One region of the Rhodococcus sp. GB-02 genome, then DNA from elsewhere that is predicted to be linked to it. Evidence: riboswitches for the same ligand, from Rfam matches in the RefSeq annotation. Region 1 holds a riboswitch; each other region holds the start of a gene.
What was found. A riboswitch is a leader RNA that binds a small molecule or an ion and turns the genes downstream of it on or off. The one in region 1 is predicted to bind S-adenosylmethionine.

Region 1 (10,457 bases):
CCGGATATGTCGGCTACGGCGAGGCCGGACAGCTCACGGAACAGGTGCGTCGTAACCCGTACTCGGTGATCCTGCTCGACGAGATCGAGAAGGCACACCCGGACGTGTTCAACACCTTGCTCCAGGTGCTCGACGACGGGCGTCTGACCGACGGCCAGGGTCGAACGGTGGACTTCAAGAACACTGTCGTGATCATGACCAGCAACCTCGGCTCGGACATCATCTCGAGCAAGTCCGGTGGACTCGGCTTCACCACAGGTGATGCAGAGTCGGCGGAGAAGCCACTGCGCGACCGCGTGATGGCCAGGTTGCGCGAATCGATGCGGCCGGAGTTCCTCAACCGCATCGACGAGATCGTGATCTTCCGCAAGCTCGACACCGAGCAACTGCACCGGATCACTGATCTGTTGCTCGACGACAGCCGGAAGCGGTTGCAGTCCAAGGGCATCGACATCGAGTTCACCGCCGACGCAGTGGACTGGATTGCCGAGCACGGGCATCAACCCGAGTTCGGGGCTCGCCCGTTGCGTCGTTCGATTCAGCGTGTGGTCGACGACAAGATCGCCGACATGCTGCTCGACGATCTCCTCGAAGAGGGCGGCAGTATCACCGTCGCGGTTGACGAGGGCGAGTTGGTGTTCAGCTAGGAGGGGCACAGCCCCCGTGAGCGGTTAGGGAGTCTCTGGACTCCCTAACCGCTCACAGGCGCGCAGCGCCCAAAATCTCCGCCGCCAGGGCATCGTTGTGCCGGAAAAACCCCGCATTGGTACGGGGACGAGGGAAAGCCGCCGACCAGTTGTGGCCTGCAACCCACGGCCCGGCCGCGAAGCGGCGAGGATGAGCTGTGTTGTCCTGGTCGAGAATTCGTGAAGTACCGTCGACGGCGAGCTTCGCCGAACTGTCCACGGTCGCAAGAAGTTCGACTGCCTCGCCCCGACCGTGAAGCGTCCGCAGGAGCGAGTCACCGCTCGCGCTGATGGAAGCAACCGGCAAGCGTGCTTCGACGAGGGTGTTCGCGGCCACGATGTCGGTGTGCGACGCACTACGAGCGACAAAGATCCCAGCACCCGTTACCGGGTCGATTTCGGTGGAGAACGCTGAATCCGGCCCGAGGAACTGGACGATGCCGGCCTCGTTGAGCGCGATCAACTGTTCCAGACGCTCGGGTGGCGGACCACTGGCAATGAAGCTGAAGAACGAATGCAGCCAACCCTCGACGTCCTTGGCGACGGATTCGGCCGGGATTCTGCCGCGCCGCAACAATTCTCCGACAGTCATGTACGTCGAGAGCAGCGCTGAGAAGACAGCTGCGTCGGCGCTGAAATACGGGTCCGATCTCCGCACGACGTCTGCCGAGATATATTCGCTGATCCGGGATTGGACCTCGGCGAGTCCGTCGTAGCGCTCACCGTCGAGTGGGCGGTTCAGCCGCTCGAGATCGATGCGGTCTTCCGGCTTCGGGACTGCGTTCTCTACCAGTTCCTGCAATCGAGGTGATCCCCAAGCCAGCGAGGCGAATTTGGCGTCGAACTCCTCCCAGGTGCCCACCGTCCGATCCGGGTGCGACGCGAACAGTTCGTGATAGTGGGCGCCTGCCAGTTCTTTCGACGCCAAGGGCCAGATGTCGTTTCGGAAATCCAACGGTCCGTCGCCGGGCACAAGATCAGCGGTGAAGAACCGAGGTAGCGGTGGCCGCGCGTCGGCGATCGAGTACGAAATCTTGGAGTGATACGGCACGCCGCGACGAGATCCGGTATACAACAGAGGTTCCCGACCCGAGGGAGCGTAAGTGAGGGCACCGTCCTCACCGCGTTCGAAGATGCCGCCGCGGCTCTCGGCGAGGAGAACCATCCAGTCGATGAAAGCCAGCCCGAGCCCGGCGATCAGAACCGGTTCGCGTTCGGGGATGACATCGGCATCGAGGTCGGCGGTGTATCCCGGCCCTACATAGGTCAATCCGTGATCGGACGCGAAGCTGGTCAGTGCGATTTCACGTGGGGCAGGCAACGCATCGGGGTGCCCTTGTGCGAGAAGGACGGCCGTCGCGTCGATGACAGCTCCGTCATCCAGATGAACCGTCTGTGTCTTGCCGACGTTCACGATGTCGACCACGGATCGTCGATGAACTCGGACGTCGACGTGCGCTGGTGCGGAGTCGACCGCGGTCTGGAACACCCAGTTCAGGTATCGGCTCTGCAGTGACCTCGATGCAAACGACGACGGGGTGATCATCGGAACTTCTGCCGCGATTTCGGGGAATTCGGCAAGTTCAGCCGAGTGCTCGGCGACCCATTCCGCGAGTGTCGGTCCCGGCAGCACCGGGCCGGTTACGGCGGTGGTCGCGTCGGTGAACATCGTGACGTCCGCGGTTGTCGAATTCATCCACAGAAGCGGCGCCTGGCTGCCTCGCCAAATGCGGCCGGCGCCTGCCGGATACGGGTCGACAACGTGAATGTCGATCGGTGTGGGATCGGCGTTCACCGATTCGTGAGCGAGGATCCGCTCGAGTACGCCGGTCCCGCGTGGTCCACCGCCCACGATCACGATGACAGTTGCTGCCCTCACTGAGGTAAGGGGTCGATCGCCGGGCACGAGTCCTCCATCGGACCTGGCAGAAAGCACCCGCACCTCAGCTGAGGGGGTTGCTGCGACGTCACGGAGCCAGGACTCTCGATCGCTCTGGATGGTTAGTCCAGCTTATCTTCGGAGAATCGTGAGGCAAGGAATTCCGGACATCAGATCAGCGTGAATCAAACAGTTGTCAATCGGTCTCCCGAGTCGACAGATCGACGGTTACCTTTCGGTCTGCGTCGCCGGCAGAATACGGGCGTGAACATCCCCGAAGCCGATTCGTGAACCGCCGATGCCGGGAGCGGTGGCCGAGATGGCGATGGTGTCGCCGTCTTCGAGAAAAGCGCGAGTCTCGGAACCCACAGTTACGGGTTCCTCGCCGCCCCAGGTCAGTTCGATGAAGGCGCCGCGCTGATCCTTGTCCGGTCCGGAAATGGTTCCGGACGCAAAGAGATCGCCGGTGCTCGCTGCTGCACCGTTGATGGTGGTGTGCGCGAGCATCTGCGCAGGTGACCAGTACATCTGCGCGTAGGGCGGTCGCGAGACGACGTGACCGTTCCATTCGACGGCCAAATCGATGTCCAGTCCCCACTTCTCCTCACCTCGCAGGTATGAGAGCGGTTCGGGGTCCTGCACCGGAGTGTCGATTCGGGCTGCTTCGAGGGCGAGCAACGGCACGATCCACGGCGAGATGGAGGTCGCGAAGCTCTTCCCCAGGTTCGGACCGAGGGGCACGTACTCCCACGCCTGGATGTCTCGGGCTGTCCAGTCGTTCACGACGACCGCGCCGAAGACGTGCTCGGCAAATTCGTCCGGGGTAATGGAATCGCCCATCTTCGAGGGAGTTCCGACGATGAACCCCATCTCGGCTTCGATGTCGAGGCGACGAGACGGTCCGAAGTCAGGGTTCTCCTGATCGGGTGCTTTCCGCTGTCCGCAAGGGCGAACGATATCGGTGCCGGAGACGACGATGGTGCTCGAGCGTCCGTGGTATCCGACGGGAAGGTGCTTCCAGTTCGGCATCAAGGGGGCGGAGTCCGGACGGAACAACTTTCCGAGGTTCGTTGCGTGATTCTCCGAGGCGTAGAAGTCGACGTAGTCGGCTACGGCGATCGGCAAGTGCAGTGTCACCGATTCGATGGAAAACACGGCATCCGAAACTATTTCGCCGGTTACCAGGTCCGTGATTCGATTTCGCACCGAGACCCACTGAGCTCGGCCCTGAGCCATGAATGCGTTCAGGGTCGGTTCGGCAAACACGGAATCACCCAGTGTCGCTGCGAGATCGACTACCGAGTCGGCCACTCGTACACCAACACGCGGTGAACCTCCTGCAGGAGAGAAGATGCCGTAGGGCAGATTGTCGATCCCGAACAACGAGTCGGCGGGAATGTCGATGGTCGTGACGGTCATACGAGTGTTCCTTCGGTTTTGTTGGAGCGGACGATCAACCCGAGGCCTTCCAGCTCGGTAAGCGGGTCCGAGATGCTGCAGGTCCCGAACGAGAGGAATCGGCGACGCACCTCGCCGGCCTCGTCTTCGGTCAGGTCGGCGAGGGCTCGCGCGATCGATTTGCTGTCGCGCTGCGCCAGAGCAGCAACAATTTCAGAACGATCGGCGCCCCGCCTCGCAGCGTCGACGGCCACCATGATGTTGAGGAAGCCATGCTGCTCGAAGCCTGTTTCCGGATCGGTGTTGCGCACGCCGTGGTGCAGTCCCGCAGTCGCCTTGAACGGGATATTCGCTCGGACGACGGAAATCAGCGCATCGGCGAGCTCGTCCTCGTTCGGGTATGCCTCGGCGACAATCCCTCCGGTGCGAAACTTCGCGGAATACCCAGCGGTTTCGAGAGCCGTGAGATAGTCGACGCGCCGGCCGCCTCGGGGTACTTCGACAAAAATGTCGATGTCGGGATGAGCGGCATGGACACGGGCGAGCTCCGCGAACGCGGCATCGGCGTCCAGGCCGTCAGGAATTCCCACTTCGACGGCGGCGACGCTGACACCGGGGATAGCGAGCGCGTTCGACACCGCGGCCGCGGTATCGGCTGGACCGGCCGGCACGGTCAGGCTCAGCGTCACCGGGCTGTCCGCTGAAACGTACGCGGCCAGTTCGCTCAATCGCGGTGCGGGAAAGACGAAGGGCCCGACCAGTGCGTCGTAGTCCGCCTGCAGGTAGGCCGCATGGGCCGTAACTGCCTCGGCGAGAGGAGCATTGCCGGGTGGGAAGAGTGCTGCATCGTCGCACAGGCCGCGCAGGAGTGGGGAGATGATCGTCATTGCTGAGGCCCCCGCCCTGCCCAACTCCAGGCGTACGCTTCGTCTTCGCAGGCCAAGGCTCCTTCACCCAATTCCAGGGGCCGGAACGTATCGACCATCACGGCCAGCTCGTCGAAGAACTCGGCGCCGATGCTTCGCTCGTACGCGCCGGGTTGCGGGCCGTGGGCGTGACCGCCGGGATGAATCGATATCGAACCTTGCCCGATGCCGGAACCCTTGCGCGCCTCGTAGTCGCCGCCGCAGTAGAACATGATCTCGTCCGAGTCGACGTTCGAGTGGTAGTACGGCACGGGGATCGACAGGGGGTGGTAGTCGACCTTGCGGGGCACGAAGTTGCAGATCACGAAGTTGTTCCCCTCGAATGCCTGGTGCGCGGGCGGCGGCTGGTGAACACGGCCCGTGATCGGCTCGTAGTCGGAGATGTTGAAGGTGTACGGGTACAGGCATCCGTCCCAACCGACGACATCGAAAGGGTGCGTGGGATAAACCATTCGGGTACCGACGATGCCTGCCGACGTACGGTGCTTGACCAGTACCTCGATGTCGGTTCCTTCGGCGATCATGGGCGCGGTCGGTCCGTGCAGGTCTCGTTCACAGAACGGTGCGTTCTCGAGCAGCTGGCCGAAGCGGGAAAGATAGCGCTTGGGCGGGACGATGTGACTGTTCGCCTCGATGGCGTAGGAACGAAGTGGCTTGTCACCCTTAGGGATCCATCGATGCGTTGTGGACATCGGGATCAGGACGTAGTCACCTTCACGGGCCTCGAGTGTGCCGAAGACAGTCTCGACGGTCGCCTCGCCAGATTCGATGTAGACCATCTCGTCGCCGATTGCGTTGCGGTACAGGGGAGATGGCGCGGCCGCAACGACGTAGGACAGCCGCACGTCGGCATTCCCGAGGATGAGACGACGGCCGGTTACCACGTCGGTCTCGTTCCAGGTGCTTTCGGGAAACAGTGTGTGGAGTTTCAAGTGACGCGGTTTGAGGGGATGGTTGGGGGTTGTGCTCTGATCGCGCAGTTCCCAGACCGTTGCGTCGACGATGGCCGACGGGATCTGGCGGTGGTAAAGCAACGAAGAATCGGAGGAGAATCCTTCCTCACCCATCAGCTCCTCGTAGTAGAGGTTGCCGGACTCGTCACGGTGTTGGGTGTGACGCTTCGGTGGGATGTTGCCGAGTTGTCGATAGAACGCCATGACGGGGCTCCTTCTGTGCTGTTCTGCCTGGATCACCTTCACCAGATAGTAAACACATTAACTAAAATGATGTGATCGGCGCAACCCTTTGAGGGTGCACGGGTCTATGTCAGTTACGTCCGCGTACGTCGAACTGGCTGCGGTTGGTGATCAGTTTGTCCAGGAGCATGACAAGAATTCGCTGTTCGGCCTCGCTCAGGACGCTGACCCAGGCGTGCTCGCGTTCGTTCTGCTCGCGAAACGCTTCGACCATGGCTTCTCGGCCCTTGTCGGTCAGGTACAGCTGGACCGAACGTCCGTCGTTCTCGGTGGGGCGGCGATCGATTAGGCCTTCCGCCAGTAGCGACTTGGACAGATTGGAGACAGCGGCCCGGCTCATCCCGGTGAGCTCGGCGGCAGCCTTCGGCTCGATCGGACCGGCCAGCCAGGTGACGAACAACAGTCGGAAGGAGGACCATGACCAGCCTCGAGGGCGGTGGATCGACGACTCGAGATCGTAGGTGACCACGTTCGAGGCCCGATTGAGTGTCAGCAGTACCTCGGTGGCCAGCTGGTCGCGAAAGCCGTGTTCAGTGGCCAGTCGCTTGTTGGCCAGTTCGATGAACGACCAGAAATTGAGCTCGCCGACGGCTGGCTGGTCATCGGTTGTCCGGTCAGTCATGGACTAACCCTAGCGCGATCTGGAGTTGATTAATGTATGTATTAGATTTCGGGGTTCTGATGAAACTGCGCAACCCGGCACTGTGGCCAAGATTCTGAACTATCGTGACGCGCGTGACTGTGCGCAGCGACGAGTTTCCCTTGGACGTCGACCTCATGTCGGTGGGACAACTCGAGCGGAGAGGACGACTGACCACGGCGGTGGTCGAGATGCTGGCCGAGGTGCCGTCGGATCGAATCCAGATGAAAGACGTCTCGGAGCGTTCGGGTGTCGCGCTCGGAACGCTGTATCGCTACTTTCCGACCAAACAGCAACTTCTTGCTGCGGCGATGACGGCGTGGAGCGGTCTCGAATCCGCTCGTCGTCCTGAGGAGCCGCGAACAGGCGGCGAAGAGAGCAATGCGTACGAGCGGGTTCTGGCACTTCATCGCCGCGAGATGAAGGCATTCGAGCGTAGGCCTCACTTCGCTCGGCTGGAGATCGAACTCCATTCGTCCTCGGATCAGTTCGTGATCGAGTCGTTGGATCTGCGCGCGGCTGCACATCGGAGAATGCTGTTCGAATTGATGGACGGTGTTCCGGCCGAGACGGCGCGGGTTGCGGCCGTGGCAATAGGCGGCACGATGTTGACGGCCCTTGCGCTGTGGACCAGTGGCCGGATCGGATTCGCAGAAGCCCAGCGGAACGTCGAAGACGTCATCGGACTGGTACTTCGCTGAACGGCGTCACTCTAGAAATCAATTCTTGTTTCTTCCGCGGTGAATGCGAATTATCGCTTCTGCTTTGTGAAAACGAAGACGCAGGATGGGTCCTTATCTAGAATTCACTTACAAATCTATCGGGTGTCCGATCCAGGGATCGACGTATCCGTGAACTGTGAAAGTGAGTCGCAATGAAGCGCTCGTACCGAGCTAGCGCTCGAATCTGGATGGTTGTCCTGGCGTCGGCGACACTGGTGGTGACAGGATGCGCGGGTAGCAGCCAAGGTACGACCACGGATGCATCGGACGTGACGGTCGGAGTTGTCGGTGACCAGAACAACGGGGGAGAGCCGCGCTCGGGCGGCACCGTGTCGTTTGCCACGTACAACGGGATCAGCAGTCTCGACCCGGCGAACCGTCAGGACGGCGGAGCTACCGGTGGTAGCGAAATGGCAGCCATCTACGACCTTCTGATGCGCTTCGATACGGCGGCGGGCGAATATGTTCCCCACTTGGCGCAATCCTTGTCGGCTAACGGCGACAACACGGTGTGGACACTGAAACTGCGCGACGGCGTCACCTTCAGCGATGGCACTCCGGTGGACAGTGCGGCAGTCCTGTGGAGCATCGATCACTATTTGCAGAAGAAGGGAACTCACGCCCTGGTATGGAAGACCGCTGTGCGCGAGGCGAATTCACCGGACCTGAGTACAGTCGTGTTCACATTGGCGCAGCCGTGGGACGAGTTCCCGATCATGTTCACCACCGGTCCCGGCATGATCGTGGCACCCTCGTCGATGGCTACCGGCACGTTCACCCCGATCGGGGCAGGTCCGTTCACCGTCGAGAAGTTCGCCTCCCAGGACGAATTGGTGCTCGCTGCCCGTCCGACGTACTGGGACGGGGCGCCGTACCTCGAGAAGTTGCGCTTTCCCGCAATCGTCAATGAGAAGAGCAAACTCGATGGATTACACACCGACGGAATTCAGGTTGCCTATCTGAAGTCTCCCGATTTCATTCACGAGGCTTTCGAAGCCGGCGATCCCGGATTTGTGTACTCGGCCAGCATGGCCGGAGTTCTGGCAATCAATCAGCGCGACGATCGGGCAGCGAAGGACGAGCGCGTACGTAAGGCGATTGTCGCTGCGGTGGACCCGACTACGTTCAACGAGCGAGTTCAGGGCGGCTTCGGCGAACCCGGCACCGACATGTTTGCGTCGTGGTCGCGGTGGCACGGTTCGGTGGCCGGAAACGGTTTCGATCCCGAGGCCGCGAAGAAGTATCTGGACGAGGCGAAGGCCGACGGGTACGACGGAAAACTGACATACGTCGGAATGAACGATCCGGCGACGCAGCGCAGCGCGCTGACGTTTCAGTCCCTCTTGCAGGCAGTGGGTTTCACCGTCGACATCACCTACGCAACCAGCATCAACGATCTGATCTCCATGCTATACGCAAAGCATGACTACGACGTGTCCTACTTCGCGTTCAACGTGTTGGAAGAGTCGCCGTTCGTGCGCATGTACGGCAACCTCTTCAGCGAATCGCCGTCGAACATCCTCGGCTACAAGAACGCTCGGATGGACGAGCTGCTCGGCAAGCTGCAAACAGCGTCGGGCGAGGATGAGCGGCGAGTCGTCATCGACGATATTCAGACAGTGGTCAACGCGACGGCGCCGATGGCCGTGGTCAACTCCGGAAAGGTCTTCATCCCGTGGCGCGAGAACGTCCACGGAGTGACCCCGAGTGCGGACGGGATTCTGCTCTTCGGCAATACGTGGTTGAGCTGACCCCCGTGCGCCTTTTTGGTAGTGCCCACTACCAAAAAGGCGCACAGGGGCTTCGCCCCTAAAGCTCCGCTCGTACCAACTTCGCGGCTTCGACGAGGTTGCGCAGCGATGCCTCGACCTCGATCGGGCCGCGGGTCTTCAAACCGCAGTCCGGGTTGACCCACAACCGCTCGACCGGAACAGCTTTGAGTGCCTCTCGCAGTGATTCGGCAATCTCGTCGACGCTCGGCACACGCGGCGAGTGGATATCGTAGACACCCGGGCCGACGCCGAGGTCGAACCCGACTGAACTGAGATCGTCGAGGACCTCCATGTGTGAGCGGGCAGCCTCGATGGACGTGACGTCCGCGTCGAGGCCGGCGATGGCGCCGATCACCGCTCCGAACTCGGAGTAGCACAGGTGCGTGTGGATCGCGGTGGAATCCGCGACGCCCGAGGTGGCCAATCGGAAGGCGCCGACCGACCAGTCCAGGTAGGCGCGCTGTTCCTCGGCACGCAGCGGGAGTAGTTCTCGCAGAGCCGGTTCGTCGACCTGGATGATTCCGATTCCGGCGGCCTGCAGGTCGACGGTCTCGTCTCGAATGGCCAGTGCGACTTGATTTGCCGAGTCGGCGAGGGGTTGGTCGTCACGGACGAACGACCAGGCCAGAATGGTGACGGGCCCGGTGAGCATGCCCTTGACAGGCTTGTCTGTCAGCGACTGTGCGTACGTGATCCAGTCGACGGTCATCTGCTTCGGGCGCGAGACGTCGCCGTACAGAATCGGCGGACGCACGCAGCGGGTGCCGTACGACTGGACCCAACCGTTGGCGGTGGCGAAGAATCCGTCCAACTGCTCCGCGAAGTACTGGACCATGTCGTTGCGTTCCGGCTCACCGTGAACAAGCACGTCCAGGTCCAGCTTTTCCTGGAGCGCAACAACTTCGGCAATTTCGGCGCGCATACGGTTGACGTACTCGGCTTCGTCGATCTCGCCCTTGCGCAGTGCTGCGCGAGCGATGCGGATCTTCGAGGTTTGCGGGTATGAACCGATGGTCGTCGTGGGCAGCGGCGGCAGAGAAAGCAACTCGTCCTGGGCAGCGCGACGTTCGGCGGCGGGCGCGCGACCGGTCGCCGAGTTCAGCACCGCGTCCAGACGGCCTCGAACACTCGCATCATTGAGTCTGCGATCGTCCTTGCGGGTCGACGCGGCCGCTCGTGCCAGAGCGAACTCGTCCTCCACCGACTCTCGGCCCTGTGTGAGAGCGGTTGCGAGAGTT
Region 2 (10,457 bases), on a different contig from region 1:
CAGCCTGGATCTTTCACGTCCATGGAAGGAGACCGCGGTGGTACTCACCCTCGCCGGCCGCGGAGCGCCTTCGTTCAGCCCCAAGGACGCCGATCGCGTCGAGACCGAAATCCGAAGTCGCATCGGATCACACGCCGCGAACTGACTAGCAGAACTCGGATTCGACGGTCACGATCTCGCTCCAGTCGGTTCGATCGAACAACCTCGCCAGTGCAGTGAACAGAACTTCCGGGTCGATGGCGCTCTCAGCTGAGTGCGCACCGACCCGATCCGAAATCGTTCCGTCGGCCAGCCGGGAAACCACCTGAGCAAGGCCCAGCGCCAAGGGGATTCCCGTTGCACCGGCCATGTCCGACAGTAACGCCGATACCGGTGAATCGTCAGCGATCCGTGCCACGACGCGCATCTCTCGACCTTCGCGCACCCCGGTCGCCGAGGCGAAAAACAACGGCAAGGATCCATGACCGGCACGCGTGAGCATTCGAGGCGCAGCACGGATCATCCGCCGGAGCGAGGGCTTGCCCAATTCTTCAGCAGCCGAGTCGAGATCGATTCTCCCCTTGTCGATATCTGAGCGGAGAACGTCGAGAAACGCCACGGTTTCCGGTGTGATCACCATCAGATTTGCCGAATGCCCTGCAGGATTGATGGTCCGATGAAACATCACCGGCTCCGGATGCCCGACCACGTAAGCGTTCCCCCGACGTCCGCCGGGCAGTTCGAGTGCGATGGAACGCAACGGTTCTTCGTTGACGATTCGCCCCGCACGAACCACTGGAACCGTGCCGCTGATCTGCTGCATCCAGTGAACGGCCGCTGCACTCAGTGTGTCTACCGACTCGTCCTCGCCCTCGACATCAACCGGCCAGGCTGTGTACAGATCGTCGACCACGTCCAATCGCGAGACTGCCATCGCTGCCAGGAGGTTACTCATCCCGGGACTTGCGCCCATGCCGACTACCGCACAGATTCCGGCTTCCCTGGCAGCACAGTCCAATTCCAGCATGTCGACGGCAGGTTCCCAGTCGTCGCAGATGTCGAGATAGTGCGTCTCGGTCTCGATCGCTGCCTGGAGAACGCCGACACCGAAACGGAAGAACGGGCCGACGGTATTGATGATCACGTCTGCGTCATCCAACAATTCACGTAGCGTGCGACCGTCCGTGACGTCGATGCTGCGCGCCTCGACTTGCGCTGACGCCTGAGCCAGTTCAACTGAAAGACGCTTCGCAGCATCGATATCGCGATCCGCGACTACTACCTTGCCGATTCCCGGCAATATTGCGGCCAGACGAACTGCTGCCGAGCCCATGGCACCGGCACCGCCCAGTGCGACAACCGTGATTCCGTCAGCCATGAATTCCCTCCAAAAATGCAGTCTGATCCGCTAGATAACCGGGAGCGAAGATCGAACGGGGAGCAAGAACGGCCACCAGAGCCGACATCAATTCCGAGTCTTCGAGGTCCTTCTCCACAATCGAGTGAGTGGCGTCGGGATACTTCTTGACCACCAGTTGCTCTGGCGAGTCAAGTAATTCGCGGTACACCCTTTCGGTATCGGCCACGTCGACGTTGACGTCTTGTCCGCCGATGATCAAGAGCACCGGAACCCTCACGGATTCGAGATCGGCTCGCGCATCCGATCGGTAGTTCTTTCGAATGAAGTTCCACCGGTCTTCGGTGAGACCGTCGGCCTCGCCGGAGGCCACGAGATCGTCGAACGATGCATCACGGGCCAACTGATCCAAGTTCTTCGCACGATCGACCCGCGCTTTCTCGAACTCGTCGGCCGACGCATTTCTCTCGGAAAGCTCGGCAAGGGTGTTGAATTCACCTTGTTGGAGCCAGTTGATAGCGGGACCCACGGCAATGACGAACGCGACGTCCGGGTCGAGGTTCACCACCTTGGGCACCACCCATCCTGCCTGGCTGGCACCCCACAGACCGATACGAGACGGATCGATGTCCGAACGGCCCCGTGCCCACTCGATTGCCGCTTCCGTTTCCGCCGCCCGATCGTCCATGCTCTGATCGAGCCAATTGCCCGGTGCCCCATTCACCCCCGGCTTGTCCCAGGAGAGTGACGCGTACCCGGCCTTGGCGAACGCCTCCCAGACCGGCCTGTAAAAGGTCTCGTGTGTTGCATCGACCGGGCCGTCTCCGTGGACGAAAACCACGAGCCCGAAGGGACCGTCACCGTGTTCGGGCAGTGCAAGGACTCCCTGGAGCGGCACCGATCCCCCAGCGATCGTCACTTTTTCCTCACGGATGTCGTAGGTGTTCTGGTACAGCGTCCAGCCAACCAGACCCACGATCAGAACAACGACCACCGCCAGGGAAGTAACCGTCCACCTGCGTAAACGAGGCTTACTCTTGCTTTCGCTCATCGATTCCGCTGCCATCTTCCCGCCCTAACGTACGAATTTGAAACGATCGTATTGCATTCGATAGTACAGTTATGAGCGAAGATGTCGAGAAGCGAGGAAAGGACATGGCGATGACCGACAGGGACGTCGATGTACCCACGAGGATCTTGATCGAGGGATTACTGCGCACGGACGGAACTGTCGACGGGCACACCCTCTATGCCACCGCCGACGCCCTCGACAAAACAGATCAACAGGTTCGGCTGTGCATCAAACGGTTGGTCACCGAGGGGAAGTTCACTCAGGAAGGTCGCGGGCGGCAGGCCACGCTACTAGCAACGCCGAAAGCCGTGCGCGAGATGGAACCCGACGTCGAATTCGTTCGGCTGGCCTATCAACAAGATCGCAACACTGCGACACCGTGGGACGGGTATTGGCATCTTGTCGGATTCGCAATTCCGGAGTCGTCACGGAAAGCACGAGATGCGCTGCGCACCAGGGTCGTTTACCTCGGCGGCGCGCTCGTCCAGGGCGGTCTGTACGTCTCGCCGCACGCCTGGGAACCGTACGTTCTGGATGCGGCCGCCGAACTCGACGTCGAACAGCACCTGTCTTCTCTCCGCACTCGAGATCTGAAAGTGGGCAGGCTCGAAGACCCCGTGAAAATTGCCGCACAGTTGTGGCCGCTGGACGAGATCGCAGCCGGATACGAACGGTTGCTCGACGTAGCGACTGTGCGCCTGGAGAAACTGCAGAACACTCCGGGCACCGATGCTGTCACTATGACCATCGAACTCGCGGCGGAATTCACGCGAGCCATGGAGCCGGACCCTCTGCTGCCGCCGGAACTGCTGCCCACCAACTGGATCGGCACGCGGGCGCGCTTCGTCACGGCACAGTGCTGGGCGCTTCTGGCACAGGTGGACGGTGCAGACGAATTACCGTCGCTGTTCCACCTGTACGCAGATGCGATCGGTGATCAGGACGCGAGCGTGCGCTGACGGGGCGGCAGTCCGAAACGACCGAGCACTTCGTCGACTGCGGTGGACGGTGTGACAAGTCCGCGATCCTGGAGCCACGGAATGGTGCTGTCCACCAGATGTTCGAGCGTGCGGGGCAAGGCGAGGGGGAGCAACGTAACGCCGTCGGCGACCTCGGCAGCTCGGATATCGGCGATCAAACTGCCGAGCCCGGAGGGTGTTCCGACGTAGTGAAGCGAAACCGGGACCCGCGGAGCAGTCAACGCACTGTCCAACTGTGCAAGCTCTTTACGAGCGGAGCGAGCTTCCGGTGCGATCAGAATCTCGAGATCGACCAGTACTGCGACACTCTCGGGATCGCGGCCTTCTTCGGCGACAGCAGCACGGATCCGTGCGCGTTCGAGCTGCGCCTCACGCAGGTCCGCAGCGCGAATCCGAACCACATTGGTAGGGAATGAAGCTAAATCGAGAGCCCTGTCGCTCTCGGTGAGGTCCACCCAGTAGTCGCCGCCGATGATCGGCAGGTTTCCTGGTGCGCCCTCAGCGGCCGGATGGTGACCGGATCCGGTCAACTCGACCGCCACGTGCAGAGAATGCGAAGCGAGTGAAGACATGTGTGACCTCCGAAAATCAGAAAAAGTGTGGGATGAGCGAGACGAATCGTCAGCTCGAACACATTCCTGACGAGGTACGGCACAGATCGACATGACGACGGCACCACTGACCGAGAGTGATGCTCACTCTCGAAGGGGTGGCGGGGAAATCCGCTGGTGCCATGGCTGCCATGCTAGTTGTCCGTTCGAGTTTTCGGGGACCGAGCTCAGCTCAGACGCACTCGGCTGCGCCGGCATTGTCGTCTGCGGCTCCGAGGAAGGGGCGGGTCTCGGGCACGGGGTTCCACGCACCGGCAGTCTTGGCGTAGTTCCAATCACGCTGATTCGAAACCAGGATGTTCACGGCGTCGACCAACCGCGTCACGTCGTCCGAACTGCTACCGAGGCCGAGGCTGGCGCGGACTGCACCGCCGGAGAGGCCGAGGCGTGCGAGAACCGGATGTGCGCAGAAGCGACCGTCGCGAACTCCGATGCCGTGTTCTGCGGAGAGGAATGCGGCGATTTCGCCCGCTTCGAATCCGTCGACGGTGAAGGTGACGATTCCGACGGCGTCCGGTGCGTCGTTCCACAGTCGCACGAGCGAGACGCCCTCGATGGCGGACAATCCGTCGGTGAGTTGCGCGGTGAGTGCCTTCTCATGCTCGGCGATGACGTCGAAGTCCAGGGCGTGCAGGGTTTCGCATGCGGTCGCGATGGCTGCCGCACCGAGCACGTTGGGGGAACCGGCCTCATGACGTGCAGGCGCGCAAGCCCATTCGGTGGACTCGACGGTCACCTCACGCACGGCGCCGCCGCCGGCGAGGTACGGCTGAGCTTCGTCGAGCCAGTCACGGCGTCCGACCAGTACGCCGGCGCCGAACGGCGCGTAGAGCTTGTGGCCCGAGAACGCCACGTAGTCGACGCCGCATTCCTGCAGGTCGATGCGACGGTGGGGAGCCAACTGAGCAGCGTCGACGAGAATACGTGCGCCGCAACGGTGCGCGATGTCGGCCAAGCGTGCAATCGGCAGGATCTCGCCGGTTACGTTGGAGGCGCCGGTGATTGCGAGCAGCGCAGCAGGCTTGGTGCACAGTTCACCGATCAGACGCTCGATCGTCTCTTCGATGGTGTCTGCGGCGGTGACGATACGAGCGTCGTTCCACGGCAACAGGTTTGCGTGATGCTCGACGTCGAGGACAACAGTGCTGCCGGGGACGCACTGGGCCAGCAAGTTCAGCGAATCGGTGGTGTTCCGGGTGAAGACGACGACCTGATCGTCGGCACAGTTCACGAAACGAGCAACGGATTCACGAGCGTTCTCGTAGGTGAGAGTGGAGATACGAGACGCGTAGCCGGCACCGCGGTGGACGCTGGCGTACGTGGGCAACAATTCGGCGATACGGTCGGTGACCTGGGCCAATGCCGGCGCGCTGGCCGCGTAGTCGAAGTTGGCGTAGGAGCATTCGCCGCCCTGAACCAATGGAACCTGCAGGTCAGCACCCGAAACCTTGGCAATCGCGGTGGTGCAGCAGGTGTCGGCACTCAATACAGCAGTCATCGAAGACAATCCTCACGTTCAAGGACTCGTTCGTCGGGTGATGGCCCCGGAAGAGTCCGCGCTTGCCGCATTCGTTTTCGAACGCAGCCGGGTCGTCACCCGGAGCACCCCACCGCGGAGGAGGGTTGCCGACCAGCAAGCCGGGGCTGAACACTGGTACTCGTGACCTGGCAACGAGGATGGCAGGAACGTCCCGTGCTTGTCAAGACGAAGCTGCGAAGGCCGTCTTCACCGCGTAATCGCCCGGCAGGCGAGGTGGAGTGCAAGCCTGGGTTTCCGGATCGGCCAGATCCACCGAGAGAAGGCGCTGAATTCGATCGATTCGACTCGATACGGTGTTGCGGTGCAAGCCCATTCGGGTTGCGGTGTGAGCCAGAGACGATTCTTCGTCGAGGTACGTCGAGAGAGTCTCGAGCAACTCTCCATTCGAATCTCGTAGCGGCGCGGGCCGTGTCGCGGCGGCAGGCTGAAACGTGTCGGCCCGCGTCCATGCCTCCACTGTGGGTTCCACTTGCGGGTTCCAATTGTGGGTTCCAACCGAGCTCGAGCTGCGCGAATACGCTCGGCGATCCTGCGCAGAACGCACAGATTTCACTACCGCACGATGCTAAGTATCCAAACTCCACCGATGGAGTTTGCCCCGGCAAGTCGTAATCGCGCCCGTTGTCATCCGCCGCCCCCGAAGATCTCATTTGACGACGTTTGCTGAGTCGAAACTGCAATCACATCTACTCCTCCTTCGAGTTCGCTTGTAACAAAACAACTCCCACGACCGAAAAGGTCGTTGAACCACAACAGCGAAGGGACGAAAGACTATGGGATCAGCAGACGTAATGGCCTGGCTCGCCGAGGGTTACCTCGCCGGCGATCCGGTTCGCTATCCGCTCTACGTCGGATCGATGTTCCTGGCAATGCCGTTCCAGCTGATCGGCGTAATTCTGGGTCACCCCTTCTGAGTCACCCCTTCCGAGTCACCCCTTCTGAATCGTCACATCAGGCCAGGGCGGCCGACGTAGAACGGCCAGAGTTGCGATCACCGCGGCCGCCAACCCGATGAACTCCCCCATCAAAGCCACCCTGGTGTGATCGACAGCCGGTGACCACGACGGCTCACCCTCGTGGATCGAGAACACTCCCACTGGCACCGGTATGGGGTCTCCGCGCCACCGCCGATGCAGACGCGAAACCGTGATGATCATTGATCCGTCGCTGGACTGGTGCGGTTCACCGAAGATCATCGAGGTCCCGGAATCCCCTCGAAGTCGCTCCACCGCATCACGAATCTCCATGATCACCATGTTCGCACCGAAACGGCAGCCCTGTGCGAGTATCGGTCGGTGGCCGAGTGGTGGATACCGAGCAGGCGCGTCGAGCGATGGTGGCAGACGATCGTGCTGGCCTGGCTACTCGTTTTCTTCGGCCCAAGCACCATCGACAAGGTCATCACAGAACCCACAGCTTGGAATTGGACATGGTTCGCGATCTGGCTCTTCGCGACGGTCGGATCTGCTTACTACACCGTCCAAGCCTGGCGAAACAGGAACAATCCTCAGGCAGTGTGGTGGGAAGGGACAACTGCACCCTCCGACATACCCGCCGACGATGTCCGTAGCGCACTCGCGTCGACTGACGACCGTATTTCGGCAATCAAGGCACTACGCGAACTACATCCGGGCTTGGGCCTGAAGGATGCGATGGATCTCATCGACGCCCAGCGGGGCGAACAGGGCCCGCATCACTGATAGTTGCGACCATCACAATCACAGTTAGATATCGACACCTTACCGCCACGATCGAACGAGCACGCCAGGAGTTAACCACCTGACAGACAGGCTGTTTCGCCGAGTTTGACAATTGCGATCAATCGGTGAGCGTCGACCCGACCGATTCAACTCAACGTACCAATCGAATTCGTCGTTCAGCCTTCCACTTGTGACCCAATGCCACTATTGCCCAATGGTTTACAACCGGAACAACGGTATTCAGTGGGAATTTTCGCGGCAGTACAGCATCTTTCGTCCAGTTGAGTTGACCGAAACTTGACGTTACGTTGAATTCCAAAGCAATAGCCCGGTCTTGACCTGCGATGGTGTGAGCGAAACGCCCACCTACGCGTGACACGTGGCCGCCCTGATGGGCGCTGTGAATGCCTGAATGTTCGAGGAGTGGAATGACTGCGGTCAAAACTGCGTGGCGTGAACTACGGAAACCCGTGTTCATCCCCGCATCGATAGTGATCTTTGCCCTGATCGCCTTTGCCGTGATCTACGCGGGAACCGCCGCGGATGCTTTCGAAACACTCAACAACGTGATCAGCGACGGCGTCGGCTGGTGGTACATCCTCTCCGCGACCGGTTTCGTGATTTTTGCTCTGTACTGCGGAATCAGCCGCATCGGCAACATCCGATTGGGACGTGACGACGAGCAGCCCGAATTCGGGATGCTCTCGTGGTTCGCGATGCTCTTCAGTGCCGGTATGGGCATCGGCCTCGTGTTCTACGGAGTAGCCGAACCGCTTTCGCACTACGTGACCCCTCCCGTCGCCGGGCAGGTCGCCGGATCCACGGACGCCGCGGCCAATCAAGCAATGGAACTGACGATGTTCCACTGGGGCCTGCATGCATGGGCGATCTACGTCGTCGTCGGCCTGGGTCTGGCGTACATGACCTACCGAAAGGGCCGCCCGCTGTCGATACGTTGGCTGCTCGAGCCACTGCTCGGACGTGCTCGCATCGAGGGAAAGATCGGCCACGCCATCGACGTCGTCGCCATCGTCGGCACGCTCTTCGGTGTCGCCACGTCCCTGGGTTTCGGTGTCCAGCAGATCTCGGCCGGCCTCGACTACCTCGGCTGGGTGGAGACCGACAACTGGTTGGTCATCACCATCATCGTCATCGTGACGGGTATGGCCACCTTCTCAGTCGTCTCCGGCGTCACCAAGGGCCTCAAGTGGCTCTCCAACATCAACATGATGCTCGCTGCAGCGCTAGCCCTGTTCGTCCTGATTCTGGGACCGACGCTGTTCCTCATGCAGTCGTGGGTGCAGAACCTCGGCGGATACGTCCAGGCCTTGCCCGAACTGATGCTGCGCACGTCCCCGTTCGCCGAAGACGGCTGGCAGGGCGCCTGGACCATCTTCTACTGGGGTTGGTGGATGAGCTGGGCACCGTTCGTCGGCATGTTCATCGCGCGCATCTCACGCGGCCGCACCATCCGCGAATTCGTCTTCGGTGTACTGCTGGCCCCGACGCTGGTCGGTTCGTTGTGGTTCACGATCTTCGGTAACTCCGGCATTCTGCGTCAGCGCAACGAGGGCACGATGCTCGACGCATCCGGCGCAGTGGACACCAACACGTCGCTGTTCACGCTTCTCGACGGACTTCCGCTCGGAACGATTTCGAGTGTCCTCGCGATCGTCGTGATCGTGTTCTTCTTCGTCACGTCCGCGGATTCCGGCTCGATCGTCATCGACATCCTTGCGACCGGTGGCAGCTTGGAGACCTCCAAGATCACGCGTGTCTACTGGACGTTCCTCTCCGGTGCCGCCGCCGCGGTTCTCCTCATCGTGGGTGGCAGTGGATCGCTGACCGCGCTGCAGACCGTTGCCATCGCCACCGCTGTGCCGTTCTCGGTCATCATGGTGCTCGCGTGCCTGTCGATGCTGAAGGCGTTCCGGTACGAGGTCGCTTCGGCACCTCGCTACCTGCGAGTTTCGACTAATACCCCGGCGTCGACCGACGTTCCACAACCCACCGAAAAGCGGCTCCGCGATCTGAAGATCTCGTCGACCTTCGCCGGTCTGACCCCGTCGCAAAACGGGATCACGACGGAACCCTCCGACGCCCACATGCTCTTCGCGGTCCACGAAGTTCCCGCCCATGCGGTCAATATCGACCCGGATACCGGCGCCGTCGACTTCTCCGAGGAATCGAAGGTTGTCGATCCACTGGGCGGAGAGGTGTTCGACACACCCGAGTTCGCCGACTCGGCAGAAGGCCACGCCCAAGCTGCCAGTACGGACTGACCGGCACGTTCGGCATGTTGCATTAGGCATATCTGTTCACCAACTCGCAAACTTGTCATGAGACTTTCAACTCGACAGTTCGCAGGACTCTAAGTTTCGTGAGTAGAACAGGACCAACGGGTTTGCCACTCCAGTCGCAGTCGGAGACGGAACAATCTTTCGGGATACCGTCCGTATTCCTACGGTCGGCGCATGCACCTGCGCCGCGCACGCTCATCGACATCGTGCGGGCCTCAGCCGAGGCCAACCCGGAAGCACCTGCCATCGACGACGGCGACACCACACTGTCGTACTCGGAGTTGCTCGACGAGATCGAGCTCGGTGCGCGCTGGCTCGGTGATGCCGGCGTCGGCGCAGGTGACCGCGTCGGAATCAGGATGCCGTCAGGTTCACGTTCGCTGTACGTGGCGATCCTGTCCATCCTCGCGGCGGGCGCCGCGTACGTGCCCGTCGACGCCGACGATCCGGAAGAGCGCGCCGAGCTGGTCTTCGGTGAGGCGCAAGTAGCGGCGATCATCACCGGCGACGGTATCCAGCCAGGTACGGCAGCTAAGCGGCTCGAACATCCACCGGTTCGCGAACCCGAACCCGAGGACGACGCCTGGATCATCTTCACCTCAGGATCCACGGGCACCCCCAAGGGCGTCGCGGTCACTCACCTCAATGCCGCGGCGTTCGTCGACGCCGAAGCGCGCATGTTCCTCCAGGACGAGCCCATCGGACCTGGTGATCGCGTCCTTGCGGGGTTGTCCGTGGCATTCGACGCGTCCTGCGAGGAGATGTGGCTCGCGTGGCGCCACGGCGCCTGCCTCGTCCCGGCACCTCGTTCGCTGGTTCGCAGCGGCATGGACCTCGGCCCGTGGCTGGTCTCGCGTGACGTCAGCATCGTCTCCACCGTGCCGACCCTTGCGTCTCTGTGGCCGGCCGAAGCTCTCG
Region 3 (10,457 bases), on a different contig from region 1:
TCGGACTGCTCAGCGCAGCGTGCAGCAGTGCGGACGCCGAGTCCGACGGAGCCCAGGTCACCGCTGCCGCGGGTTACAACCTCACCGCCGACCAGAATCGCATCACCACCGACAAGGTGGATTCCATCGCCGCCGAGCTGCCTCAGGACATCCGCGACCGCGGCACGCTGCGCGTCACCGGTAGTGCCGGTTCCGCTCCGCCGCTCCGCTTCTACGCCGACGACGACACCACCCTCATCGGCTCCGAGACCGACTTCGCCTACCTGATCGGCGACGTTCTCGGCTTGAAGGTCGACCTGCAGACAGCTGACTGGGCACAGAACTTCGTCCGCGTCGACTCCGGCGAGGCTGACGCCTTCCTCTCCAATGTGACTGTCACAGAGGAGCGTAAGGAGAAGTACGACTTCGCGACCTACCGCCTCGACACCCTGGCCTTCGAAGCCAAGAAGGGCGCCGGAATTTCCATCAAGGAACCCAAGGACGTCGCGGGCAAGAAGATCGCCGTCTCCTCGGGCACCAATCAGGAAGCGCTGCTGGTCAAGTGGAGTGAGCAGAACGTCGCGGCCGGCCTGGCGCCCACCGACATCTCCTACTACCAGAACACCACCGACTACTACCTCCCGCTGCAGTCCGGCCGGATCGACGCCTACTTCGGGCCGAACCCGTCATCACAGTTCCACGCCAAGCAGTCGGGGGAGACCGAGGTTGTCGGTGAGTTCTCCGGGGCCGGCGACACTCTGCAGGGGCAGATCGCGGTGCTGGTGAAGAAGGACAACGGTCTGATCAAGGCAATCAATGACGCGATCAACCACACGATCGAGAACGGCACGTACCAGCGGATCCTCGAGCGCTGGAACATCACCAGTGAAGCCGTCGACACGTCTTTGATCAACCCGCCCGGCCTTCCGAAGACCAAGTGAGCTCTCGTCCATGAGTGAGATTCCCGATGTGATCGTCATCGGCGGAGGGCTCGTCGGGTCCTCCGCCGCATGGCGGCTCGCGGCGCGCGGACGTAGCGTCGTACAGCTGGAACAGTTCGGGCCGGGGCACAAGCACGGTGCGTCGCACGGTACTTCGCGCATCTACCGTCAGGCCTACGACAATCACCTGTACACAGGGTTGGCGGCCGACGCGCTGCCGCTGTGGCGGGAGTTGGAGACCACGACGGACATCGGGTTCCTGGAACTCACAGGCGCGGTCGATCACGGTCTGCCGCAGGCGGTGCAGTCCAAGGCGCAGATATTGGTCGAGGCGGGCATCAAGGGTGAGATCCTCACTCCTGCCGAGGCGTCCGCGCGCTGGCCGGGGCTGCGATTCGACACCACCGTGCTCCATCACCCCGATGCAGGCCGGTTGCATGCGGATCGCGCCGTGACCGCTTTGAAGGCGGGAGCGGTGTTCGCCGGTGCCGAGGTCCGTCACGACGTTCGGGTACTGGCACTCGCGCGAGCGTCGTACGGCGTGGACGTGGTGACGGAGAGTGGAACGCTCGCGGCTCGTCAGGTCGTGATCGCGGCCGGTGCGTGGACTGCGGACCTGATCGCAGACAGCGGCCTCGGCTCCGAAATCGCATTGCCGACGCTGCGCACGACGCAGGAACAACCGGCGCACTTCGCACCGCTCGATCCGGGAGTCGAGTGGCCGAGTTTCGTTCACCACCCGGGTGCACAGTTGGAGACTGCGGGAATCTACGGACTCGGTTCCGAGGACGGCATCAAGATCGGTGAACACGCGACCGGGCCGGTGGTGACTCCGCAGACCCGCGACTACACCCCTGATGTCGACGGTGAGCAACGATTGGTCGAGTACGCCGAGTCGTGGTTACCCGGCGTCGATTCCGCCCAGGTCGAGTCGATCACGTGCCTGTACACGAGCACGCCGGACAGTCACTTCGTCATCGACCGAGTCGGCGATGTCACGGTTGCGGCGGGATTCTCGGGTCATGGATTCAAATTCGGTCCAGCCCTGGGTGAACTTGTATCGGACCTCGTCGACGGAACCACTCTCGCTTCGGAAGCTTTTCGGCTGGGGGAGCGTTGACCAGATTCATGGAGGAAAGTGTTGTGGCACTGGAGCTCGGGACTCGGCAGCTCGACGGTATCGGCGCGGTAGAGGTCTACTCGGTATCGCAGGACGATCCCTTGGCAGCTCCACTGATTGCGGAGTTGGCGCTCGAATACAGCTCGCGTTACGGCGGAACTCGCGAAGCGATGCTCGAGGATCTCACCACGTACCCGGCAGAAGAATTTGCGTACCCGCAGGGGGCGCTACTGGTGCTCACCCACGCGGATGTACCGATTGCGGGCGGTGCATTTCGCCAATTCGATTCCACCACCGCCGAACTGAAAAGAATCTGGACATCGGCCGACTATCGGAAGCGCGGCCTCGGCAAGGTCGTCGTTCGTGAGTTGGAACGAGAGATCGAACTTCGCGGATACAACCGGGTGTTCCTCACGACGGGCCCTCGGCAACCCGAGGCGCTCGCGCTGTATCTGTCCAGTGGATACACACCGCTTTACGACGCTTCACTCTCGCCCGAAGAGGTGGGAGTCCACCCGTTCGAGAAACAACTTCGAGTGCTCGAAAATGTGACCCGAGCAGCAATTCCTACCGACCGGGTTGACAACACCCGGGTTTGACCTCGTACACTTGCGAACGACCATCCAGAGCGACCGAGAGACCTGGCTCATTGAAGTCGCAGCAACCCCCCGAGTGATCGGGTGCGGGTGCTACCGCCAGGACCGATGGAGGAACACGAAATGAAGGCAGTCGAAGGCGGTTTCGATACCGCCTGGTCGCGTCGTCACGTAGACCTGTGCCGCACCGCGGGATCTTTCTGTACCAACTGACCTCGGTCAGTCATTCACACTCAGGCGAGTCGTCGACAAGTCTGTTTTCTCTTCTCTGCACAAGTGATTCGTGCTCGATCGCCTTTTCGGAGCTTCTTGCTTCAGGGCGGCGGGTGCGCTCTTCGGCATGCCTCTTTAGGAGTTCTTGGTGTCCTCGCCCTCATTCGGTGCCCGTAAACGCGCGACCGTAATTGCCGGTATCGGTGCTCTCTCGGTTCTCGGCACGGTCCTCGCCGGCTGCAGCAGCAACGGAAGTGACAGCGGTGCCGACGCGGGTCCCGCGCAGTCCGGTGGAACCCTTCGCTACGGCCTCTCGCAGGCGCCGACGTGCGCCGATCCGGCCCAGGCCGGAAGTAACCAGACGGTGTATGTCACTCGTACCGTGGTGGATTCGCTGACCGATCAAAATCCCGACTCCGGAGAGATCACCCCGTGGCTCGCCAAGAGTTGGGAGATCAGCCCCGACGCCGCGAGCTTCACGTTTGTCCTTCGCGACGATGCCACTTTCAGTGACGGCACACCGGTGACGGCGGATTCGGTGAAGAAGACCTTCGATTCGGTCAAGAACCTCGGGCCGAACGCGTCGTTGGCGAAGAGCTACCTGTCCTCCTACACGGGTACCGACGTCGTTGACGCACACACGGCGAAGATCAATTTCTCTGGACCCAATGTTCAGTTCCTGCAAGCAACTTCGACGCCGCAGCTCGGAATCCTCGCTGATTCCACCACTGCACTGGCATCCGAGCAGCGCTGCCCCGGTGCAGCGGTAATCGCCTCCGGGCCGTTCGTCTACACCGACTGGCAGCAGGACAAGAGTGTCAAGATCGCCAAGCGCGCGGGATACAACTGGGCGTCGGACGCGGTCGCGCATCAGGGCGAGGCCTACCTCGACGGCGTCGACTTCACCGTGGTCCCCGAATCCGGTGTGCGCGCGGGCAGCGTGGCTTCCGGCCAGCTCGATGCGGTCAGCGATGCGCTCCCACAGGACGCACCGCAGATCGAGGGCGCAGGCGGACGCATCCTCACCCGGCCGAACCCGGGCGTGAGCTTCTTCTTCCAGCCCAACGTCAGTCGTGGAGTTCTCGCTGATCAGTCTGTCCGCCAGGCCATCGTTCCGGCGATCAACCGGCAAGAGCTCGTCGACACCGTTCTGGATCCGTCGTTCTTCCCGGCAACGAGCCCGTTGGCTCACACCACTCCGCTCTACACCGACGAATCCAGTGTCGTGACGTACGACGCCGACAAGTCGGCGAAGCTTCTCGATGCAGCCGGTTGGAAGACCGGAAGCGACGGTATTCGCGAGAAGGACGGGCAGAAGCTCACTTTCAGCGTCACGTTCAGCCCGGTGTTCTCGGGTAATCAGGCCATTCTCGAGCTCGTTCAGCAGCAGCTCAAGAAGGTCGGCGTCGACCTGCAGCTCAATCTGGTCTCGAACGGTGAATGGACCGAGAAGGGGGTGTCGGGTGATTACGATTCGCTGTACTACAACAGCACTAGGGCCGACGCCGACATCCTGCGGGCGTCGTTCAGCACCGAGGGCCGCAACCTCAACCGTCGCGGCGCAGATCCGGAGCTCGACAAGGTTCTCACCGAGCAGCTTGCAGCCACGGACAACGGGCAGCGCGGCGAACTGGTATCCACCGCACAGGAATTGATCCTCGACCGTGGGCTGTCCATTCCCACCATCGAGCTCTCGCAGGCCATCGGCGCCGGATCGAGTGTTCAGGATCTGAACTTCGAAGCCTCGTCACGCCTGCAGTTCTACGACGCATGGTTGTCGGGTAAGTAGTCATGACTCGATACGTACTCACCCGACTGGGCCAGGCCGCAGTTGTCCTTTGGGCCGCCTTCACCATTTCGTTCGTGATTCTGTTCCTCCTGCCGAGCGATCCGGTCAGCATGGCTGCGGACTCATCCGGGCAGGGTGTTGCAGTGGATCAGGCTGCGCTCGATCAGCTTCGGGCACGATACGGCTTGGACCAGTCGGTGTGGGTGCAGTACTGGACATCGCTGACCAAGGCTCTTCGCGGCGATTTCGGTACGTCGATCTCCACCGGTCAGTCGGTGACGGATGCCATCTTCTCGGCATTGCCGAGCACCCTGGTGCTGGCAACCACGGCTTTGGTTCTCGCCGTGCTGTTCGGAGTGGCGATCGCGTTCTTCGCTACCTACACCCGCAAGTGGTGGCTGGCGAACCTGTTGTTCTCGCTGCCGCCTCTGGGAGTGGCAGTGCCCACCTTCTGGGTGGGTCTGATCCTCCTGCAACTCTTCTCGTTCCGTATGCACATCTTCCCGGCATTCGGGGACAAGGGATTCGCAACGGTAGTTCTCCCCGCGATCACCCTCGCGATCCCGACCGGCGCCGTTATCGCACAGGTCCTCACGACCAGCCTGCAGTCGACGCTGCGTTCGCCGCACGTGGAGACCGCCTATGCCAAGGGTGCCAGCCGTTGGCGCGTGCAGACCCGTCACGCGTTGCGACTGGCGAGCATTCCGGCATTCACCATCGCCGGTGTACTGGTCGGAACTCTGCTGGCTGGTTCGGTGGTCGTGGAGACGGTGTTCTCCCGCGCGGGCGTCGGCCGTCTGACCCAGACGTCGGTGATGGCGCAGGACATCCCGGTGGTGCAGGGAGTCGTTGTGTTCGCCTCTCTCGTGTTCGTGCTCGTCAACCTCGCGGTCGACCTCTTCTACCCCTTGATAGATCCACGGATCATCCAGACGAAGAAGAGTCACACCGAAAAGTCGAATACCGAAAGCTCGACCGATCTGGAGCCGGCTCATGTCTGACACATTGATCGAACCCCTACTCCTCGATCCGCGCGTCGAGGCGAAGGCACCTGTTGTTTCGCGCCGAAAGTCCACGGCCATCGGCTGGATCCGAAAGCCCGGCTTGGTGATTCCGGTGTTGATCGTGTTGCTTGCCATCGGCTTTGCCGTCGCACCCGGATTTTTTGCCAGCGGCGATCCGTTGTCCGGCGTCCCGGCAGACAAACTGCAGGGCCCGAGCCTGGCGCATTGGTTCGGAACCGACAACCTCGGGCGTGACCTGTACACACGCTTCGTGCACGGCGCTGCACTGTCCCTGACCGCGACTTTGGTAGCGGTGGGAATCGCGTTGGTAGCAGGATCGATCATCGGTCTGCTCGCGGGCTTTGTCGGCGGAGTCGTCGACGCCGTTCTGATGCGCATTGTCGATGTCCTGCTGTCCATTCCGGCGCTGCTGCTCTCGCTGGCGTTGGTGACCGCACTCGGCTTCGGCACCATCAACGTTGCCATCGCGGTCGGCGTCAGTATGGTCGCCAATTTTGCGCGAGTGATGCGTGCCGAAGTGATGCGGGTGCGCGGCGCTCAGTACGTCGAGGCCGCGTTTAGCTCGGGTGTGCAGTGGCTCGGTGTCCTGCGTCGGCACGTGCTGCCCAACTCGTACGCGCCCGTGGTCGCGCTGTCCGCAGTCGAGTTCGGGCAGGCAGTTCTTGCAGTGTCGGCACTGAGCTTCTTGGGATTCGGTGCGGTTCCGCCTACCCCTGAATGGGGATCGCTGGTATCCGAGGGGCGCAACTTCCTCGCCAATGCCTGGTGGATGACAACACTTCCCGGTCTCGCGATTGTCGCCGTGGTCATCTCGGCACACCGTATCGGCCATGAGATCGAAAGGAGCAACCGACGATGAGCACGACCGAGGAACAGTTGCTTTCCGTCACCGACCTGCAGATCTCCTACGGCAACGAGCCGGCCGTATCCGGTGTGAGTTTCACCGTCGGCCGCGGCGAAGTGGTTGCGGTGGTGGGGGAGTCGGGTTCGGGAAAGTCGACAACGGCGCACGCGATACTGGGCCTGCTCGCCGGTAGCGGCCACATCACGGGCGGAAGCGTCGAGTTCGAAGGTGAGAGAATCGATTCGTACTCCGACCGCGCGTGGCAGCGAATCCGCGGCGCTCGTATCGGTTTGGTGCCGCAGGATCCGACGACCTCGCTCAACCCGGTGACCCGGATCGGCGACCAGGTTGCAGAAGTCCTGCGGATCCACGGCCTCGCCGACCGGCGAACAGCGCGGTTGGATGCCGTCGCCGTGCTCGAGCGTGCGGGTATCGACCGCCCGGAAATCCGGGCACGCCAGTACCCACACGAGCTGTCCGGCGGTATGCGGCAACGAGTTCTGATCGGCATCGCTCTTGTGGCGAACCCGACCCTCATCATCGCCGACGAGCCGACCAGTGCTCTGGACGTCACGGTTCAACGACGCATTCTCGACCATCTCGACGAGCGAATCGCCGAATCCGGTGCCGCCGTGCTCCTGATCACGCACGACCTGGGTGTGGCCGCAGACCGCGCGGACCGGATCCTGGTCATGCAGGGCGGCAGGATCGTCGAATCCGGCCGTACCGCAGATATTCTGGGAGACCCGCGAGACGAGTACACGAAGAAGCTGCTGAACTCTGCGCCGAGCCTGTCCTCGGGACCGGTTGATCGCCCGGTCCGTCAGGACACGACGCCGCTGCTGACGCTGACCGGAATCACCAAGCGTTTCAACGTCGGCCGCGGGAGTTCGATCACCGCGGTTGATGAAGTGTCGCTGACTGTCCCGAAGGGTCAGACGGTGTCACTGGTCGGGGAGTCAGGCTCCGGCAAGTCGACCACCGCACGCATTGCCGTGCGATTGGAGCAGGCGGACGCCGGCACCATCACCTTCGACGGTCAGGACATCACGAAGGTCAAGGGCAGAGACCTGCGCGAGCTGCGTCGAAAGATTCAGCTCGTGTATCAGAACCCTTACGCGTCACTCGACCCGAAATTGTCCGTCCAAGACATCGTGGCGGAGCCGCTGCGGGCCTTCAAGGTTGGAGGACGCAGTCAGCAACAGAGCCGTGCCGCCGAGTTGCTCGATCAGGTTGCACTGCCCGAGCAGTTCCTGAGCCGCAAGCCGGCCGAACTCTCGGGCGGCCAGCGTCAGCGGGTGGCGATCGCTCGCGCGCTCGCTCTGAAGCCGGATCTGCTCGTTCTCGACGAGCCGGTATCCGCTCTCGACGTCTCGGTTCAAGCGCAGATCTTGGCGCTACTCGACGAGTTGCAGCGAGAGCTGGGACTGACCTATCTCTTCATCTCCCACGATCTGGCGGTAGTTCGCCAGATCAGTGACGTAGTCGGCGTCATGCAAGCTGGGCGATTGCTCGAAATCGGCACTACCGCCGAGATTTTCGACAATCCCCGAAACGGGTACACACGCACACTTCTCGACGCGATCCCCGGGCGGGATCATTCGACAGGAAAGGCCCAACATGTCCGAGCGTAGTTCCGGAGCATTCCTAGTCGGCCTCGAATTCGAGGGCGCCGGAGCTCATCCGCACTCCTGGCGACGCGAGGATTCGCGCGCCGAAGATCTGTTCACGCCGTCGTACTGGGTGGACCTGGTGACCGCCGCGGATCAGGGTGGGGTGGATCTGGCGTTCCTCCCCGATTCTTTCGGGCTCCAATCCGAGGGCCAGCACGCTGTACAGGGCAGGTTGGAAGCAGTGGCAACCGCGGCGAGGCTGAGTGCTGTGACCTCGCGCATCGGCCTTATCCCCACTGCGACGGTCACGCACACCGAACCGTTCCATATTTCCAAGGCTGTCGCGAGCATCGACTACTCGTCTGCTGGGCGGGCCGGTTGGCAGGTCGCGGTGTCCGACACCACCGAGCAGGCGGCGTTGTTCGGCCGAAAGGCAGTGCAGGGTCCGGAGTCTGCGTGGGAGGAAGCGTCCGAGGCGGTCGAGGTGGTCAGTCGGCTGTGGGACAGCTGGGAGGACGACGCCGAGATACGTGATGCTGTGAGCGGACGTTTCATCGATCGGGACAAGCTGCACTACATCGATTTCGAGGGAAAGAACTTTTCCGTCAAGGGCCCGTCCATCACGCCGCGATCGCCACAGGGCCAGCCGCTGATCGCCGTCGACGCGAGTCGACCGGAGGCCCGCGAACTCGCCGTTGCGCGCGGAGATCTGATTCGGATTTCGGCAACCGACCTCGGCGAGGGCAAAGCTACGGCCAAGCTGGTCCACGCGAGTGCGGCTGCCCTCGGGCGCAGCGTCAGAGTGCTCCTCGATGTCGACGTACTTCTCGGAGCCGATCGCGGTGCCGCCGACGACGCTTTGGCGGAACTCGAGGAATGGGCGGGAGCGCCGTATGCACCGCACTCGTTGTTCTATCGCGGTGACAGCGCGGGTTTGACTGCGCTATTGCGTGAGATCGGTGGGCTCGCCGGGATCGACGGTGTGGTTCTGCGTCCCCTGGCGCTGGCCGCCGCCGTGGACAAGATCGCGACGGACGTAGTTCCAACTCTCAATCCGCGACCGAGTACCGCCCCGACACTGCGCGAGCGGTTGGGCTTCGAGTTGCCCGTCAATCAGTTCGCGTAGCGCGAGTAAAGAACAGGAACACCGATGACACAGAACAGGATTCGCAAGCAGGTTCATCTGGGCGCTCACTTTCCCGGCGTGAACAACACCACGGTGTGGACCGATCCGGCGTCCAAGAGTCAGATCGAGTTCAGCTCGTTCGAGCATCTCGCACGCAGTGCCGAACGCGGATTGTTCGACTTCTTCTTCCTCGCAGAGGGTTTGCGCCTACGCGAGCATCAGGGCAAAATTCACGACCTCGACGTGGTCGGTCGCCCGGACACCTTCAGTATTCTCAATGCGGTTGCCGGTGTGACAACGCATCTCGGCCTGGCCGGGACGATCAACACGACGTTCAACGAACCGTACGAGTTGGCCAAGCAGTTCTCGACGCTCGATCATCTCTCCGACGGCCGCGCCGCCTGGAACCTGGTCACCTCCTCGGACGCCTTCACCGGCGAGAACTTCCGCCGCGGCGGGTATCTGGAGCATTCCGAGCGGTATGCACGCGCCAACGAGTTGGTCGACGCAGTACGGACGCTGTGGGACAGTTGGAGCATCGACCGTCCGATCGTCGACCGTGAGCGCGGTGTTTTCGCCACCGACCAGCAGGTCGGCCAGTTCCAACACTCCGGTAAGCAGTTCGACATCTCCGGACGCTTCGAAGTACCACGGAGTCCGCAGGGGCATCCAGTTCTGTTGCAGGCAGGTGACTCCGACGAAGGACGCGAGTTCGGCGCGGCCAAGGCAGACGCCATCTTCACCGGGCACGGAACCCTCGAAGCGGGCAAGGCCTTCTACGCCGACATGAAGGGGCGCCTGGCCAAGTACGGACGTACACACGCAGACCTCAAGATTCTCCCCGCCGCCACCTTTGTCCTCGGTGACAACGCAGCGGACGCGCAGGAGAAGGCGTATCACATCCGGCGGCAGCAGGTGGGGCCCCAGACTGCCATCGCTTTTCTCGAACAGGTGTGGGGCAGAGACCTTTCGCAGTACGACGCCGACGGCCCCTTGCCGCAGGAAGATCCGTCGGACGACGTCAACATCACTCGCGGACGCGTCCGGCACGTCAAGGATCCGCGAGCGGTTGCCGATCAGTGGCGTGCGAAGGCGGAGGCCGAAAACCTCAGCATCCGTGAACTCATCATCGAAGTGACTGCCCGCCAACAGTTCGTGGGTAGTGCCGCCGAGGTGGCTGCCGAGATCGACAGCTACGTCCAGGGCGACGC

Region 2: another riboswitch for S-adenosylmethionine. It lies ahead of ACSW29_RS04360 (aminotransferase class V-fold PLP-dependent enzyme); the one in region 1 lies ahead of ACSW29_RS16285 (FAD/NAD(P)-binding protein).
Region 3: another riboswitch for S-adenosylmethionine. It lies ahead of ACSW29_RS08615 (putative leader peptide); the one in region 1 lies ahead of ACSW29_RS16285 (FAD/NAD(P)-binding protein).

The regions. Positions count from the first base shown of each region.
Region 1 covers NZ_JBPUKE010000002.1:664,763-675,219, reverse strand. Annotated here, with positions in the region: gene ACSW29_RS16290 (ATP-dependent Clp protease ATP-binding subunit) at 1-647, shown strand, start outside; gene ACSW29_RS16285 (FAD/NAD(P)-binding protein) at 700-2,592, opposite strand; SAM riboswitch class I at 2,597-2,690, opposite strand; gene fahA (fumarylacetoacetase) at 2,794-3,984, opposite strand; gene ACSW29_RS16275 (hypothetical protein) at 3,981-4,850, opposite strand; gene ACSW29_RS16270 (homogentisate 1,2-dioxygenase) at 4,847-6,046, opposite strand; gene ACSW29_RS16265 (MarR family winged helix-turn-helix transcriptional regulator) at 6,156-6,707, opposite strand; gene ACSW29_RS16260 (TetR/AcrR family transcriptional regulator) at 6,812-7,426, shown strand; gene ACSW29_RS16255 (ABC transporter substrate-binding protein) at 7,600-9,198, shown strand; gene metE (5-methyltetrahydropteroyltriglutamate--homocysteine S-methyltransferase) at 9,257-10,457, opposite strand, start outside.
Region 2 covers NZ_JBPUKE010000001.1:902,951-913,407, reverse strand. Annotated here, with positions in the region: gene ACSW29_RS04385 (hypothetical protein) at 1-145, shown strand, start outside; gene ACSW29_RS04380 (saccharopine dehydrogenase family protein) at 146-1,357, opposite strand; gene ACSW29_RS04375 (alpha/beta hydrolase family protein) at 1,350-2,387, opposite strand; gene ACSW29_RS04370 (PaaX family transcriptional regulator C-terminal domain-containing protein) at 2,459-3,367, shown strand; gene ACSW29_RS04365 (hypothetical protein) at 3,346-3,960, opposite strand; gene ACSW29_RS04360 (aminotransferase class V-fold PLP-dependent enzyme) at 4,172-5,497, opposite strand; SAM riboswitch class IV at 5,551-5,665, opposite strand; gene ACSW29_RS04355 (helix-turn-helix domain-containing protein) at 5,700-6,008, opposite strand; gene ACSW29_RS04350 (hypothetical protein) at 6,313-6,453, shown strand; gene ACSW29_RS04345 (hypothetical protein) at 6,469-6,795, opposite strand; gene ACSW29_RS04340 (hypothetical protein) at 6,835-7,239, shown strand; gene ACSW29_RS04335 (BCCT family transporter) at 7,668-9,521, shown strand; gene ACSW29_RS04330 (Pls/PosA family non-ribosomal peptide synthetase) at 9,644-10,457, shown strand, end outside.
Region 3 covers NZ_JBPUKE010000001.1:1,798,814-1,809,270, forward strand. Annotated here, with positions in the region: gene ACSW29_RS08600 (ABC transporter substrate-binding protein) at 1-920, shown strand, start outside; gene ACSW29_RS08605 (FAD-dependent oxidoreductase) at 931-2,040, shown strand; gene ACSW29_RS08610 (GNAT family N-acetyltransferase) at 2,049-2,639, shown strand; SAM riboswitch class I at 2,657-2,751, shown strand; gene ACSW29_RS08615 (putative leader peptide) at 2,760-2,849, shown strand; gene ACSW29_RS08620 (ABC transporter substrate-binding protein) at 2,998-4,638, shown strand; gene ACSW29_RS08625 (ABC transporter permease) at 4,641-5,639, shown strand; gene ACSW29_RS08630 (ABC transporter permease) at 5,632-6,522, shown strand; gene ACSW29_RS08635 (dipeptide ABC transporter ATP-binding protein) at 6,519-8,141, shown strand; gene ACSW29_RS08640 (LLM class flavin-dependent oxidoreductase) at 8,128-9,246, shown strand; gene ACSW29_RS08645 (NtaA/DmoA family FMN-dependent monooxygenase) at 9,271-10,457, shown strand, end outside.